Regions from separate parts of the Aquitalea sp. USM4 genome, predicted to be linked through region 3. Evidence: predicted binding sites of a transcription regulator. Region 3 holds the regulator's gene; each other region holds the start of a gene.
What was found. Region 3 encodes FNR, which switches genes on or off when oxygen is low (the NO sensors DNR and NnrR bind a similar motif). Its sites were predicted from a motif close to TTGATNNNNATCAA; they were not measured.
Positions count from the first base shown of each region.

Region 1: the regulator FNR is predicted to act here: its motif matches at 1,714-1,727, upstream of DKK66_RS01750 (hemerythrin domain-containing protein).
Region 2: the regulator FNR is predicted to act here: its motif matches at 2,493-2,506, upstream of DKK66_RS13265 (nitrite reductase).

Region 1 covers NZ_CP029539.1:386,566-390,736, forward strand. Annotated here, with positions in the region: gene DKK66_RS01745 (acetoacetate--CoA ligase) at 1-1,677, shown strand, start outside; gene DKK66_RS01750 (hemerythrin domain-containing protein) at 1,784-2,200, shown strand; gene DKK66_RS01755 (glycosyltransferase family 39 protein) at 2,260-3,915, opposite strand; gene rpmE (50S ribosomal protein L31) at 4,021-4,171, opposite strand, start outside.
Region 2 covers NZ_CP029539.1:2,865,480-2,869,650, reverse strand. Annotated here, with positions in the region: gene DKK66_RS13275 (cytochrome c) at 1-326, opposite strand, end outside; gene DKK66_RS13280 (cytochrome D1 domain-containing protein) at 1-27, opposite strand, end outside; gene DKK66_RS13270 (c-type cytochrome) at 308-616, opposite strand; gene DKK66_RS13265 (nitrite reductase) at 696-2,423, opposite strand; gene DKK66_RS13260 (hypothetical protein) at 2,770-3,978, shown strand; gene DKK66_RS13255 (hypothetical protein) at 4,050-4,171, shown strand, end outside.
Region 3 covers NZ_CP029539.1:2,291,173-2,295,343, forward strand. Annotated here, with positions in the region: gene DKK66_RS10670 (RNA methyltransferase) at 1-734, shown strand, start outside; gene DKK66_RS10675 (DUF1853 family protein) at 712-1,644, shown strand; gene DKK66_RS10680 (flavodoxin family protein) at 1,641-2,099, shown strand; gene fnr (fumarate/nitrate reduction transcriptional regulator Fnr) at 2,226-2,972, opposite strand; gene hemN (oxygen-independent coproporphyrinogen III oxidase) at 3,085-4,171, shown strand, end outside.

The DNA.
Region 1 (4,171 bases), 1.9 Mb from region 3:
CTGCGTCACGATGGCGATGCCACCGCCCTGGTGTTCTGGGGGGAAGACAAGGTCAAGTCCCGCTACAGCTGGCAGCAGCTGCGCCAGCTGGTGTCCCGCTTGCAGCAAGCCATGCAGGCCGCCGGCATTGTGGCAGGCGACCGCGTGGCCGGTTTCCTGCCCAATATGCCGGAAACCGTGGCCGCCATGCTGGCTGCCACCAGCCTGGGTGCGGTGTGGACCAGTTGTTCGCCCGACTTCGGCATCGACGGAGCCATCGACCGCTTCGGCCAGACCGAACCCAAGCTGCTGTTCTGCCCGGATGGCTACTGGTATGGCGGCAAGCAGATCGACATCCGCGACAAGATGCAGGCGCTGGCAGCCGGTCTGCCTTCGGTGCAGCAGTTCATTGCCGTCCCCTATCTGGGCGAAACCGCTGCCTTTGCCGCAAGCCTGCCGCGCACCATCACGCTGGACGATTTCATTGCCCGCTTCGCTGCGCGTCCCTTGCAGTTTGTCCGGGTGGAATTCAACCATCCGCTGTTCATCCTGTACTCCAGCGGCACCACCGGCAAACCCAAGTGCATCGTGCATGGCACTGGCGGCACCTTGCTGCAGCACCTGAAGGAGCACCAGCTGCACGCCGACATTCACCATGGCGACCACCTGTTTTACTTCACCACCTGCGGCTGGATGATGTGGAACTGGCTGGTATCCGGTCTGGCCAGCGGCGCGGCGCTGATGCTGTATGACGGCTCGCCGTTTGCCAATCAGGGACACATCCTGTGGGAATATGCGCAGCAATGGCAATTCACCCAGTTTGGCACCTCGGCCAAATACATCGACGGCCTGCGCAAGATCAACCTGGCTCCTGCCACGCAATACCGGCTGGATGCACTGCGCGCCATCTTCTCCACCGGCTCGCCACTGATGGCGGAAAGCTTTGACTGGGTATACGCCAACATCAAGCAGGACATCAATCTGGCCTCCATTTCCGGTGGCACTGACATCGTGTCCTGTTTTGCCCTGGGTTGCGCCAACCTGCCGGTATACCGTGGCGAGCTGCAATGCCGTGGCCTGGGTATGGCGGTGGACATCTTCAACAGTTACGGCAGGCCGGTGCGGCAGGAAAAGGGCGAACTGGTATGCACCCGCCCCTTCCCCTCCATGCCAGTGGGGTTCTGGCAGGACGAGCAAGGCAGCAAATACCGTCAGGCCTATTTTGGCCGCTTCGATAATGTGTGGTGCCACGGTGACTACGCCGAAATCACCGCCCACAACGGCATGGTGATTTATGGCCGTTCCGACGCGGTGCTCAACCCCGGTGGCGTGCGTATCGGTACCGCGGAAATCTACCGTCAGGTGGAAAGCTTCCCGGAAGTGGTGGAAAGCCTGGCCGTGGGCCAGCGCTGGCAGGACGACGAGCGCGTGGTATTGTTTGTCCGGCTGCAGCAGGGCCATGTGCTGGATGAGGCGCTGGTCAACCGGCTGCGCGAACAGATCAAGCGTGGTGCCAGCCCGCGCCATGTACCGGCGCGCATCATTGCCGTCACCGACATTCCACGCACCATCAGCGGCAAGATTGTCGAACTGGCGGTGAAAAACGTGATTCACGGCGAGCCGGTGAATAATCTCAGTGCACTGGCCAACCCGGAAGCACTGCAGCTGTTTGCCAATCTGCCGCAGTTGCAACACTAGCCGCTCAGGGCCTCCCGGCGGGAGGCCCGGCTGTCCTTGAGAGTGATCAAGGCATATCTTCTGCCACTGGCGCAGGCTGTCTGCCTGACCGTTAACAGCCACCACCATGAAACGCAGCGCAGCCCTTACCCCACTCTCGCACGACCATCACCATGCCCTGTCGCTGGCCATGCAAGCCGGCAAAGCGGCACGGCAGGATGATGCTGAAGAGTGGCAACGCGTCGCCCGGCGACTGATCCAGCATTATCAGGACAGCTTGCAAGCCCATTTCGCCCAGGAAGAACGCCTCTTGTTACCTGCGCTGTCAGAAGCCAGCCAGCAGGCTGCGGTTGACCGCACGCTGGCAGATCACGCCCATTTGCATGCCCTGCTGCAACATCCGCAACTGGCCTCGCCAGCCATGCTGCAAGCCTTTGCCGATGCCATGACTGCCCATGTCCGCTTTGAAGAACGCGAACTGTTTGTGCTGGCGGAAAGCCTGCCGGCAGTGATGGCTGCCCTGAATCAGCACGGGAACGATTAAAAGCAGACAGGCCGCATGTGCTGCGGCCTGTTGTCATCTTGATGAACCCTGCTGTGCGGCTAGTGTGGCGAGCGCTTGAACAGGCCGAACAGCTCGTACTTCTCACGCGGTCGCGATCCCTGCCACAACAAGCTCCAGCCCGGCTCAGCCAGGCCCTCGGTACGTGAACGCATCAATAAGCGGTAGTCGCAGGGGCTGCTTTCGCCAGCCGGATAAGCTACCAGATCTATCCCGCCATAATAGTGCCAGCTGATGCGCGCAATCATGTTCTCGCGTTCGGTGGCAATACAGCTGCTGCCATTCAATACTGCCGGTGGCACGTTGCGCAGCATGCTTGCCACCACCGGACGATAGCTCTTTGCCGCATCCAGCCACGGCAGCCACAAGCTCAGCGCCAATCCCCAGCACAAGGTAAGCCCGGCAGCCCAGTTGGTAATGGCCTGCCGACCACGCACATGGCTGCGGGTGACCGCCCATATCCAGGTGATGGTGGCCAGAATGGCAAAGATGGCGGCCAGCAGCGAAACATGCGGCACATAGTAAGGACTGAAATACTGCGCCCGGCCTGCCAGCCGTTCCGGCCAGCCATAGTTCATCGCCGCCCAGCCCGCCCAGATCAGCAGGCCGAACACCCCGAATGCCATCAGGCCGAACCAGTTGAGAAAGGCAGCAGCGCCACGGCGCAGATTATCCAGCTCCACCGCAGCGAGCAGGGACAGCGGCAACAGCAGCGGCATGGCGTAATCCATGCTCTTGCGCACCGACAGCGTCAGCATGATCAGCACCACGGCAAAGAACATCAGCGGCAGCTGCAACATGGGCTGTTCGTACTTGCGGTTGCGGTACAGCGTCCAGGCGGCAAGCGGCCAGGCCGGCCAGGCAAACCAGATGGTATTGAAGGTGTAGTAGCCAAAACCGTGAAACAGCCCTACCTTGCCAAAGCCGTCCAGCGGGCCCAGCGCATGGTGTTCCCACCACATGCGGAACAGCGCCGGATAGCTGCGGGACAGCTCCAGCGGCCAGATCAGCGCCACAGGCACAGCCACCAGCAAGGCCATCAGCACGGTGATGACATAGCGCTTGTTGCGCCAGGCGGCAAAGGCCGGCAGGAACAGCACGACAGCCCATACCAGCATCACTTCCAGCAGGCTGGCACTCAGGAACAGGGCGGCGCTACCGGCCCCCAGAATGGCACCGGCCAGTCCGGGAGAGCGCAAGGTGAGCGACAGGGCATAAAAGGCGGCGGCAAAACCGGTAAAGCTGGCGACCATCGGCGTCATCTGGTGGCCGGTGACAATCAGTCCCAGGCAGCCAATCAAAATCATCACCACGCTGCGTCCGTGACGGCGGCCGATCAGGTCACGCCCGGTCATGCCCGCCAGGGTGAGTCCCAGGGTCATGAACAGCGGCGTTGCCAGCCGCGCGGCATCATGGGCAGGGAGCAGCCAGGGGGAAAACAGCTTGGCAAGTACCGTGGCCACCCAGTAATACAGCGGTGGGGATTCCAGATAGGGTACGCCCTGGATGGTGGGCAGCAGCCAGTTGCCGCTGCGCAGCATGCCATCCACCACGGCCATCACATAGGGTTCGTCAGGCTTCCACGGGTCGTGACCGATGATGCCTGGCCACAGCCAGACAAAACACAGCAGCAACAAGACCCAGGGCTTTTCGGTGGGAACGGGAACGGTGGCGTTTTGCGGGGAGTACGTCAGCATCGAGGCGCGCGCCAGTTGGAATAAAGCATTATTTTAATGTGCAAGCACACGCAGCGGAAATGAAAAAAGGCAGCCTGGGCTGCCTTTTTTCCAAAGCTTACAAGCTTAGCGCTTGAAGAAGCCACCGAACTTCTGGTTGAACTTGTCGATACGGCCGGCGGTATCAACAATCTTCTGCTTGCCAGTGTAGAACGGGTGGCAGCTGGAGCACACTTCAATGTGGAAGGCGTCCTTGCCCATGGTGGACTGGGTGGTG
Region 2 (4,171 bases), 570 kb from region 3:
CCCTGTTGCAAGAGTTGAACCAGCCATTGCGCTTCTTCTTCGGAAAGGAAAGGCCGCCACGGCGGCATCGGGGTGCCGGGGCGGCCATTGAGAATGGTGGCCACCAGGCTGTCGGCCGGTTTGCCAGCCAGCGCCTGGGGAGTGAGCGGGCTGCCCAGCCCGCCCTTGAGGCTGAGGCCGTGGCAGGCACCGCAATCGTTATGCAGCAGTTGCAGCAGCTCACCCGCACGGGGTTCTGCCGGTGGCGCTGCTGTGGCCTGCTGGCACAGGCTGGCAGCCAGCAAGGCCGCCAGACAGATGCCACGCCTTACTGGGCCAGAATCCATGTCACCAGCTGCTTGAGGTCGGCATCCGGCACTTGCGGATTAGGCGACATCGGAATGGCACCAAAACTGCCGGAACCACCCGCCTTCACCTTCTGCATCAGCTTGGCGGTGACATCCTGCCCCTTGTATTTGGCCGCCACCTGCTTGTAGGACGGGCCAACCAGCTTGGCATCCACGCTGTGGCAGGCCAGGCAGTTGTATTGCTTGGCCAGTTCCGGCCCGCTGGCCGCCTGGGCCAGCCCGGCCGACATCAGCCCACCCAGGGCCAGCGCGATCAGTACATGTTTCATGCTGCTCTCCTTGTTCCGGCAGACCACGGACGATCTGCCGGATTTCAACAGTGAAAGGACGGCGACGACTTATTTCAAATCAATAAATATCGTGCTGGGTGTTGAACACATTGAACTTGCCGGTGGGGGTGATCAGGCGCGGGTCCTTGATCACGGCCTTGAGCTTGCGGGTCTTGTCGTCCACCACCACGATGGCCGATTGCTTGTCCTTGCCGCTCCACACCGAGAACCACACCTCGCTGCCATCCTTGTTGTACTCCGGCTGCAGCACGCGCTTGGCACCATCGCCCAGGCCAGACCACTCGCCAATCGGCAGGGTGACAAAGCCCTTGTCCAGATGATTGATGTCAAACACGGCAGCGCTCTGGCTGACCGCTGCATCCGGGTTCAGCGCGGTATCCACCCACAGATTGTGGGATTTCGGGTGAGTCTTGATGAACAGCGAACCACCGCCCTGCCCCTTGAGTACCCGCACCACCTTCCAGGCCTGGGCCTTGTGCTTGTCCGGGTCGGTGCCGATCAGGCTGATACTGTCGTCGCCCAGGTGGCCGGTGGCCCATACCGGGCCGTATTGCGGGTCGACAAAGTTGGCACCACGGCCCGGGTGCGGGGTCTTGCCCACATCCACCAGCGCGGCCAGCTTGTCCAGCTTGGTATCCACCACCGCGACCTTATTGGAGGCATTGGCAGCCACCATGAAGTAACGGCCGGTGGTATCGAAACCGCCGTCATGCAGGAACTTGGCCGCGTCGATGGTGGTGGTTTTCAGGTTGGACAGGTCGGAATAATTCACCATCATGATCTTGCCGGTTTCCTTGGCATTGATGACGAATTCCGGCTTGTAGTGGCTGGCCACAATCGAGGCCACGCGCGGTTCCGGGTGGTATTCGTTATCCACCGTCATGCCACGGGTGCCGACAATCTTCAGCGGCTTGAGGCTGTTGCCGTCCATGATCACGTACTGTGGCGGCCAGTAGGCCCCGGCCACCGCCAGCTTGTCTTCAAAGCCCTTGAACTTGGAGGTTTCCACCGAACGGGCTTCCAGGCCGATGCGGATTTCCGCCACCGTGTCCGGCTTGGCCATCCACAGGTCGATCAGGTTGATCTTGCCGTCGCGGCCAATCACGTACAGGTAGCGGCCGGACTGCGACAGGCGGGAAATATGCACGGCGTAGCCGGTTTTCAGCACGCTGACAATCTGCTTGCTATTGCCATCGATCAGGGCAATCTGGCCAGCATCGCGCAGGGTGACCGAGAACAGGTTGGCCACATCCAGATTGTTCTCTTTATGCGTTGGCCGCTTTTCCGGCGGAATCAGCACCTTCCAGGTGCCCAGCATGTCCTTCATGCCGAATTCCGGCGGAGTGGGCGGTTCCTGCTGCACATAACGCGCCATCAGGTCCACCTGGGCATCGCTCAGCTCACCGGAAGTCCCCCAGTTGGGCATGCCGGCTGGCGAACCGTACTTGATGAAAGTCTTCAGGTATTCGGTGCCCCGCGTGAGGGTGATGTCCGGTGTCAGCGGCTTGCCGGTGGCGCCCTTGCGCAACACCCCGTGACAGCCGGCGCAACGTTCGAAGTAAATCTGCTTGGCGTGGGTGAACTCCGCCTCGGTCATCGGCGGAGCCTTGGGGTTGATGTTCTGGTGCATGGGCTCGGAAACCAGCGGCGAGGCGGCTCCCTGGTATTTCGCCTCCGGGGCGGAAGTCGAGGTAGTGGCGGTATCCGCCCAGGCCTGCAACACGGAAAAAGGCAGGGCCGCCAGCAACACACTTCTTGGCAGCCAGGACAAGCGCGGGGTCTTCATGGTTAGGGCTCCAGCGTGACAGTAATGCTTGGTTGCCGGCATCTTCATCCCGCGGGCATATCCCCCTCCTTGATACGAATCAACGGTTTAACCATGGGCCTTACAGGGTTGAAACAATGCACAACCCTGCCCGCGATGAATCAAAAACCAAGGCATGACATGCACCACCACATACCATCCGCTACATCCACTTATGGTTCTTTAACCCCGCCTCGTTTTAACAAAACAAATAATTCGACCTTTCACCACACAAACTCCTACTTATCTGATTGGCATCTCACCATGGGCACTTTGATTATTGCCAACGTCATCACTCCTATCCCGCCCCCCAGCCAGGAGACCCGTCATGAGCCAGCCCAATCCGCTCACCACTCGCCAGATCATGAGCAAAGACAATCTCACTGCCACCAGCATGCTCAATAGCAAACCCAATTCGGTGTGTTATCTGGAAGGCACCTGCCAAACCGCCTGGAGCCTGGCGCAGCAGTTTGCCATCGTGCGGATCTCGCCCTCCACCCCGCCAGGCCGGCCACCATCACCGTTCAGCATCCGGATAAAACCCATCAGTCCTACCACATACCGCCCCATCAAAGGCGATGTAACGACCAAGTCGGTACGCGCCCGTACCGTGGCCGCCACCTATGCCCGTTTCTATCTGGAAACCGAAGAGTTTGGCGACCCCAAGCGCAAGGGCCGCTACTACTGGATGGCACTGGGCGCATTCGCCAGCAAAACCGTGGCCTGCTCCCTGGAACACCGCGCCGTCAAAGCCGCCGCCAAGCTGGGCATCGACGCCGTGGCCGATGGCCTGGGCAAAGGCAATTTCTGGCTGTTTCAGGACATTGCCCCCATTCACTGGCTGCACAGCTATGACTACAGCGCCTACTTCCACTGCGCCAGTACGCGCGGTGAAAAACTCTATGAGGTGATGGAAAGCCAGCTGACGCAGCTGCCTTGGGCCGAGCAGGCGCTGCCGCGCTTGCAACACCTGAAACTGTCGTCCTATGCCCAGAAGGGCATGCTCTTGGTACGCGAGATTGAGAAGCTTCAGCCGGGATCGGACACATATCGAGAAAAACAACTCGCCCATTTATTGGCCATCGCCAATCACGAACAGCGGGTAGTACTGCAAAAGCTGATTTATACCGACCCCGACTTTACCGTGTGGCTGCAACGCCAGCGGGCATTGCAACAGACGGCGGACACACTATTGGAACCAAGTACCACCAAGCCGCCGCAGTACGTGGATGAAACCAGCCAGGCTCTGGCCCTGCTCACCAAAACCATCTTGCCACCGCTGGAACTGGTGTTTGCCGCCGCCTGTGAAACCAAGGATCCCAAGCTCAAATCCGAAGTGCCCAAAGACACCATATTGGAAAACGAAAACAGTCGAATGCGGTGGATTGGTTTAGCGGCAAAACAATTCCATGGCTTGATGGAGACGCAAGCTGAATATATGGACCAGCAATTGCGCAGCATCGCCAGTTGGCATAACCCCGAGATGACCACTTTTGAACTGGTATTACGCCAACACGACCCATGGTGCATGCGATGAAACCATTACTATCTTGCCTGCTATTACTGATGCTTAATGCCTGCCAACCTGACCAGAGTGATTCCAAACCCATGTCCAATGTCATTAATCCGATTGAAATCACCATTAAAGTAGGTGAAAACGCCGATATATTTGCCCAGCGCAATGCCGATCTACTGCGCTTGAATGTCCAACCAGCCGGGCTGACATTTTA
Region 3 (4,171 bases):
AAAACATTCGCATCGTGTTGGCTCGGCCCAACCATCCGGGCAATATCGGTTCGGCCGCACGGGCGATGAAAACCATGGGGCTGACCCGCCTGTATCTGGTTGAACCCAAAGTGTTTCCCAGCGATGAAGCCAATGCCCTGGCCTCCGGTGCCGTGGATGTGCTGGAGAGCGCCACCGTGGTGGCGAGCCTCAGTGAGGCGCTCAGCGACGTCACCGTGGCCTGCGCGCTCACCAGCCGCCGCCGCGAACTCACCACGCCACTTTCCACCCCGCGCGAAACCACGCCGGAACTGGTGGCGCGCGCGCGCGATGGCGAACAGGTGGCGCTGGTGTTCGGCAATGAAACCTTCGGCCTGTCGATTGAAGAAGTGGAGCAGTGCAACCGGCTGGTTACCATTCCGGGCAACCCGGATTACTTCTCGCTCAACCTGGCCATGGCGGTGCAGGTGATGACTTACGAGCTGTTCAGCCATACCGGCGTTGATGTGGAATACCTGCGTCCGGAAAGCGAAACCGCCAGCCTGGGCGAGGTGGAAGGCTTCTGCCAGCATCTGGACCAGACCATGGACGCCATCGGCTACTACCGCCGCCGTAACAGCGAGCGACTGATGCGCCGCATGCGCGCGCTGTTCAACCGTTCCGGCATGCTGCGCGACGAGGTGGACATCCTGCGTGGCCTGATGAAGCAGATCCAGCGCGTGGCAGACGGCCATGAGCACGGCGGCGAATCCTGATCGCGGTTTTTATCTGCCTTACACGCAGCCTGCGCTGCGTGATCTGGCTTTCTTGCTGACCGCCCCTGCTCCCTGGGATAGCGGCTGCAATCTTTCGCCACAACGCCTGCTGGGCCCGGATGGCCCGGCCTTGCTGGCCGCGCTGGAGCAAGACCCGGCACCGCTCTATGCCTGGCTGGCCGACCAGCCCTGTCGCCGTCTGGGCCACTATGCCGAGCGCTTGCTGGCTTTCTGGTTTCACCTCGCGCCCCATATCGAGCTGGTGGCCGCCAATCTGCCGCTACGGGACGCCAGCGGCCGCACCATTGGCGAATTTGATTTCCTGATCCGGCTGGATGGCGAACCACTGCACGTGGAAACCGCCAGCAAATTCTATCTGCAACTGGGCGAGGGGCCGGACAGTCTGGTAGGCCCCAGTCTGCGCGATGCCTGGCTGCTGAAGGCGGGTAAATTGCAGGCGCAGTTGCAGCTGTCCCGCCACCCCCTGGCCCGGCGCGTGTTGCCGCCAGACTTTGTGGCCTGCGCCAGTCAGGCCCGGCTGGCCGGCTGGTTTTTCTATTCCCGACCGTCCCGCCCCATGCCGCCACTGGCTGCGGATCAGCTGCAAGGCTGGTTCAGCCCGCTATTGCAGCCCTGGCCCAGTAGCAGCCCGGCATCACGCTGGATGTGGCTGCCACGCTTGAACTGGCTGGCTCCGGCCCGCGTGGCCGAAGCCGAAGTGCGTGAACAGCACAGCCTGCGCCAGGAATTGCGCCAGGCCGTGGTGCCGCAACTGGTGGCCGAGCTGTTGCCGCTGGGCGATGGCTACTGGGAGGAGGTGGCGCGCGGTTTCGTGGTGCCGCCAGGCTGGCCCGAAGCAACGCGCCTGCAGGCATTGATGGCCACGCTGCCAGGGAGTCCCGCCGCATGAAGCGCTTGCTGTTGTTGTATGCCAGCCAGACCGGCCGCACCTTGCAGCTGGTTGATGCCGTGCGCGCCAGCGTAGCGCAGCTGGCCGATGACCTGCAGTTCAACTGCCTGCCCGCCGAGCAGGCCACACTGGATGATTTGCTGACAACAGACGGCATCGTGCTGGCAACGCCGGAGAATTTTGGCTATATGGCGGGCAAGATGAAGGATTTCTTTGACCGCACCTTCTACCCCGCGCAGGGCCGTACCGAGGGGCTGGCCTGCCTCTTGCTGGTGTCCGCCGGTAACGATGGCATGGGGGCTGTGCACGCCATGCGGCGCATCATCGCCGGCTATGGCTGGCACGAAGTGCTGCCCGCCGTGGTGGTACGCGGCGAGCCGGACGCCGCGCAGCTGGCTGAAGTGGCGGAACGGGCCGAGCAACTGGTGGCCGGCATGCTGATCGGGCGCTGGTAATACCTTGCCCGGAAGAGTTAGTGCTTGCGGAGAATGGCGCGCCTGCCCGGATGGGCGGAAGATGCAAAAAGGGCGGTAAGGCGCATTGCGCCCACCGCCCGGATGGCTGTTACCGTGCCTGTTGGCTTACACGCCGTTGGCGTGGGTACAACCGGAGATCAGGTCCTTGAGTGCATCGGCCTTGATCAGCTGGATGTGCTTGTGGTCCACGCTCAACCAGCCTTGCTGCTGGAACTTGGACAGCGTACGGCTGACAGTTTCCAGTTTCAGGCCGAGGAAGCTTCCGATTTCCTCGCGGCTCATGCGCAGGATGAAATCGTTGGCGGCAAAGCCGCGGGTGGACAGACGCTGTGACAGGTTCAGCAGGAAGGCAGCCAGACGTTCTTCTGCCTTCATGTTGCCCAGGAGCAGCATGACGTTCTGGTCACGCACGATTTCGCGGCTCATCAGCCGGAAAAAGTGGTGTTGCAGGCTGGGAATGTCGCGCCCCAGGCTTTCCATGCGGTTGAAGGGCAGTTCGCAGACTTCGCTGTCTTCCAGGGCAATGGCGTCGCAGCCATGCACATTGGACGAGATGCCATCCAGGCCCATGAGTTCGCCGGACATCAGAAAGCCGGTGACTTGTTCACGACCGTCCTGGCTTGCCACGCTGGTCTTGAAGAAACCGGTGCGCACGGCAAACAGCGACTTGAAGGCTTCGCCACTGCGGAACAGGTATTCACCGCGCTTGAGGCGGCGGCTCTGACGGATAACTGCATCCAGCTGCGTCATTTCGTCGCGGTTCAACCCGATGGGCAGGCAGAGTTCGCGCAGACTGCAGTTGGAGCAGGACACCTTCAGTGCGTGCAGAGTGTGTTGGTGTTGGTCTGACATCGCGTGTTTTGTACAACCCTGTAAAGAAGCTTGACCCTTGTCAAAGCGGAATTCGCACGTTTTCCGCAAATTTACCAGTCCACCTGACGTTTGACTATCAATACCCGACGACATGCACACCACCCATCCGTTTTCGCCTACCCACTGTGAGTTCGACCGAGCATTGATCGAACGTCTTGATGGTTCCGGCCCAAGATACACTTCTTACCCGACCGCAGACCGGTTTACCCCGGCGTTTGGCGAGAAGGACTATAAAAGCTGGCTGATGCAGCGCCATCTGGGCATGCATCAGAACGCTATCTCATTGTACGTACACATACCGTTCTGTAACACGGTTTGTTATTACTGCGGCTGTAACAAGATCATCACCAAGGACAAGAGCCGTGCCGACCGCTACCTCGATTACCTGGAAAAGGAAATCAAGCTGGTTGCCGCCTCGCTTGGCTGCCGGGAAAAGCTGATCCAGCTGCACTTTGGCGGCGGTACGCCAACCTTCCTGTCCGACGAGCAGCTGGACCGCCTGATGACCATGTTGCGTGCCCACTTCGAATTTTTGCCGGAGGGAGAATATTCCATCGAGATCGACCCGCGCAAGGTGGGTCGTGAAACCGTGCATCATCTGGCGCGACTGGGCTTCAACCGCATGAGCGTGGGCATTCAGGACTTTGACCCGCAGGTGCAAGCCGCGGTGAACCGGGTGCAAAGCGAGGAGGAAACGCTGGAAGTGATCGAGGCTGCGCGCGAGGCGGGCTTCAAGTCGGTCAGTGTGGACCTGATCTACGGCCTGCCGCTGCAAACCCGCGAGTCGCTCAAACGCACGCTGGACAAGGTGATTGCCATTGGCCCGGACCGCCTGGCGCTGTACAACTATGCCCATTTGCCCACCGTGTTCATGCCGCAACGGCGCATCAACGAGGCGGACCTGCCAGCCGCCAGCACCAAGCTGGACATCCTGCAGGACGCGGTAAAGAGCCTGGCGGATGCAGGCTATGTATTCATTGGCATGGACCACTTTGCCAAGCCGGAAGATGACCTGGCCATTGCCTTGCGCCAAGCCCGCCTGCAGCGCAATTTCCAGGGCTATTCCACTCATGCCGACTGCGACATGATCGGCCTTGGCGTGTCGTCCATCGGCAAGGTTGGCCCCTGTTACAGCCAGAACGAGAAGGACCTGGACAGCTATTACGCCGCGCTGGACG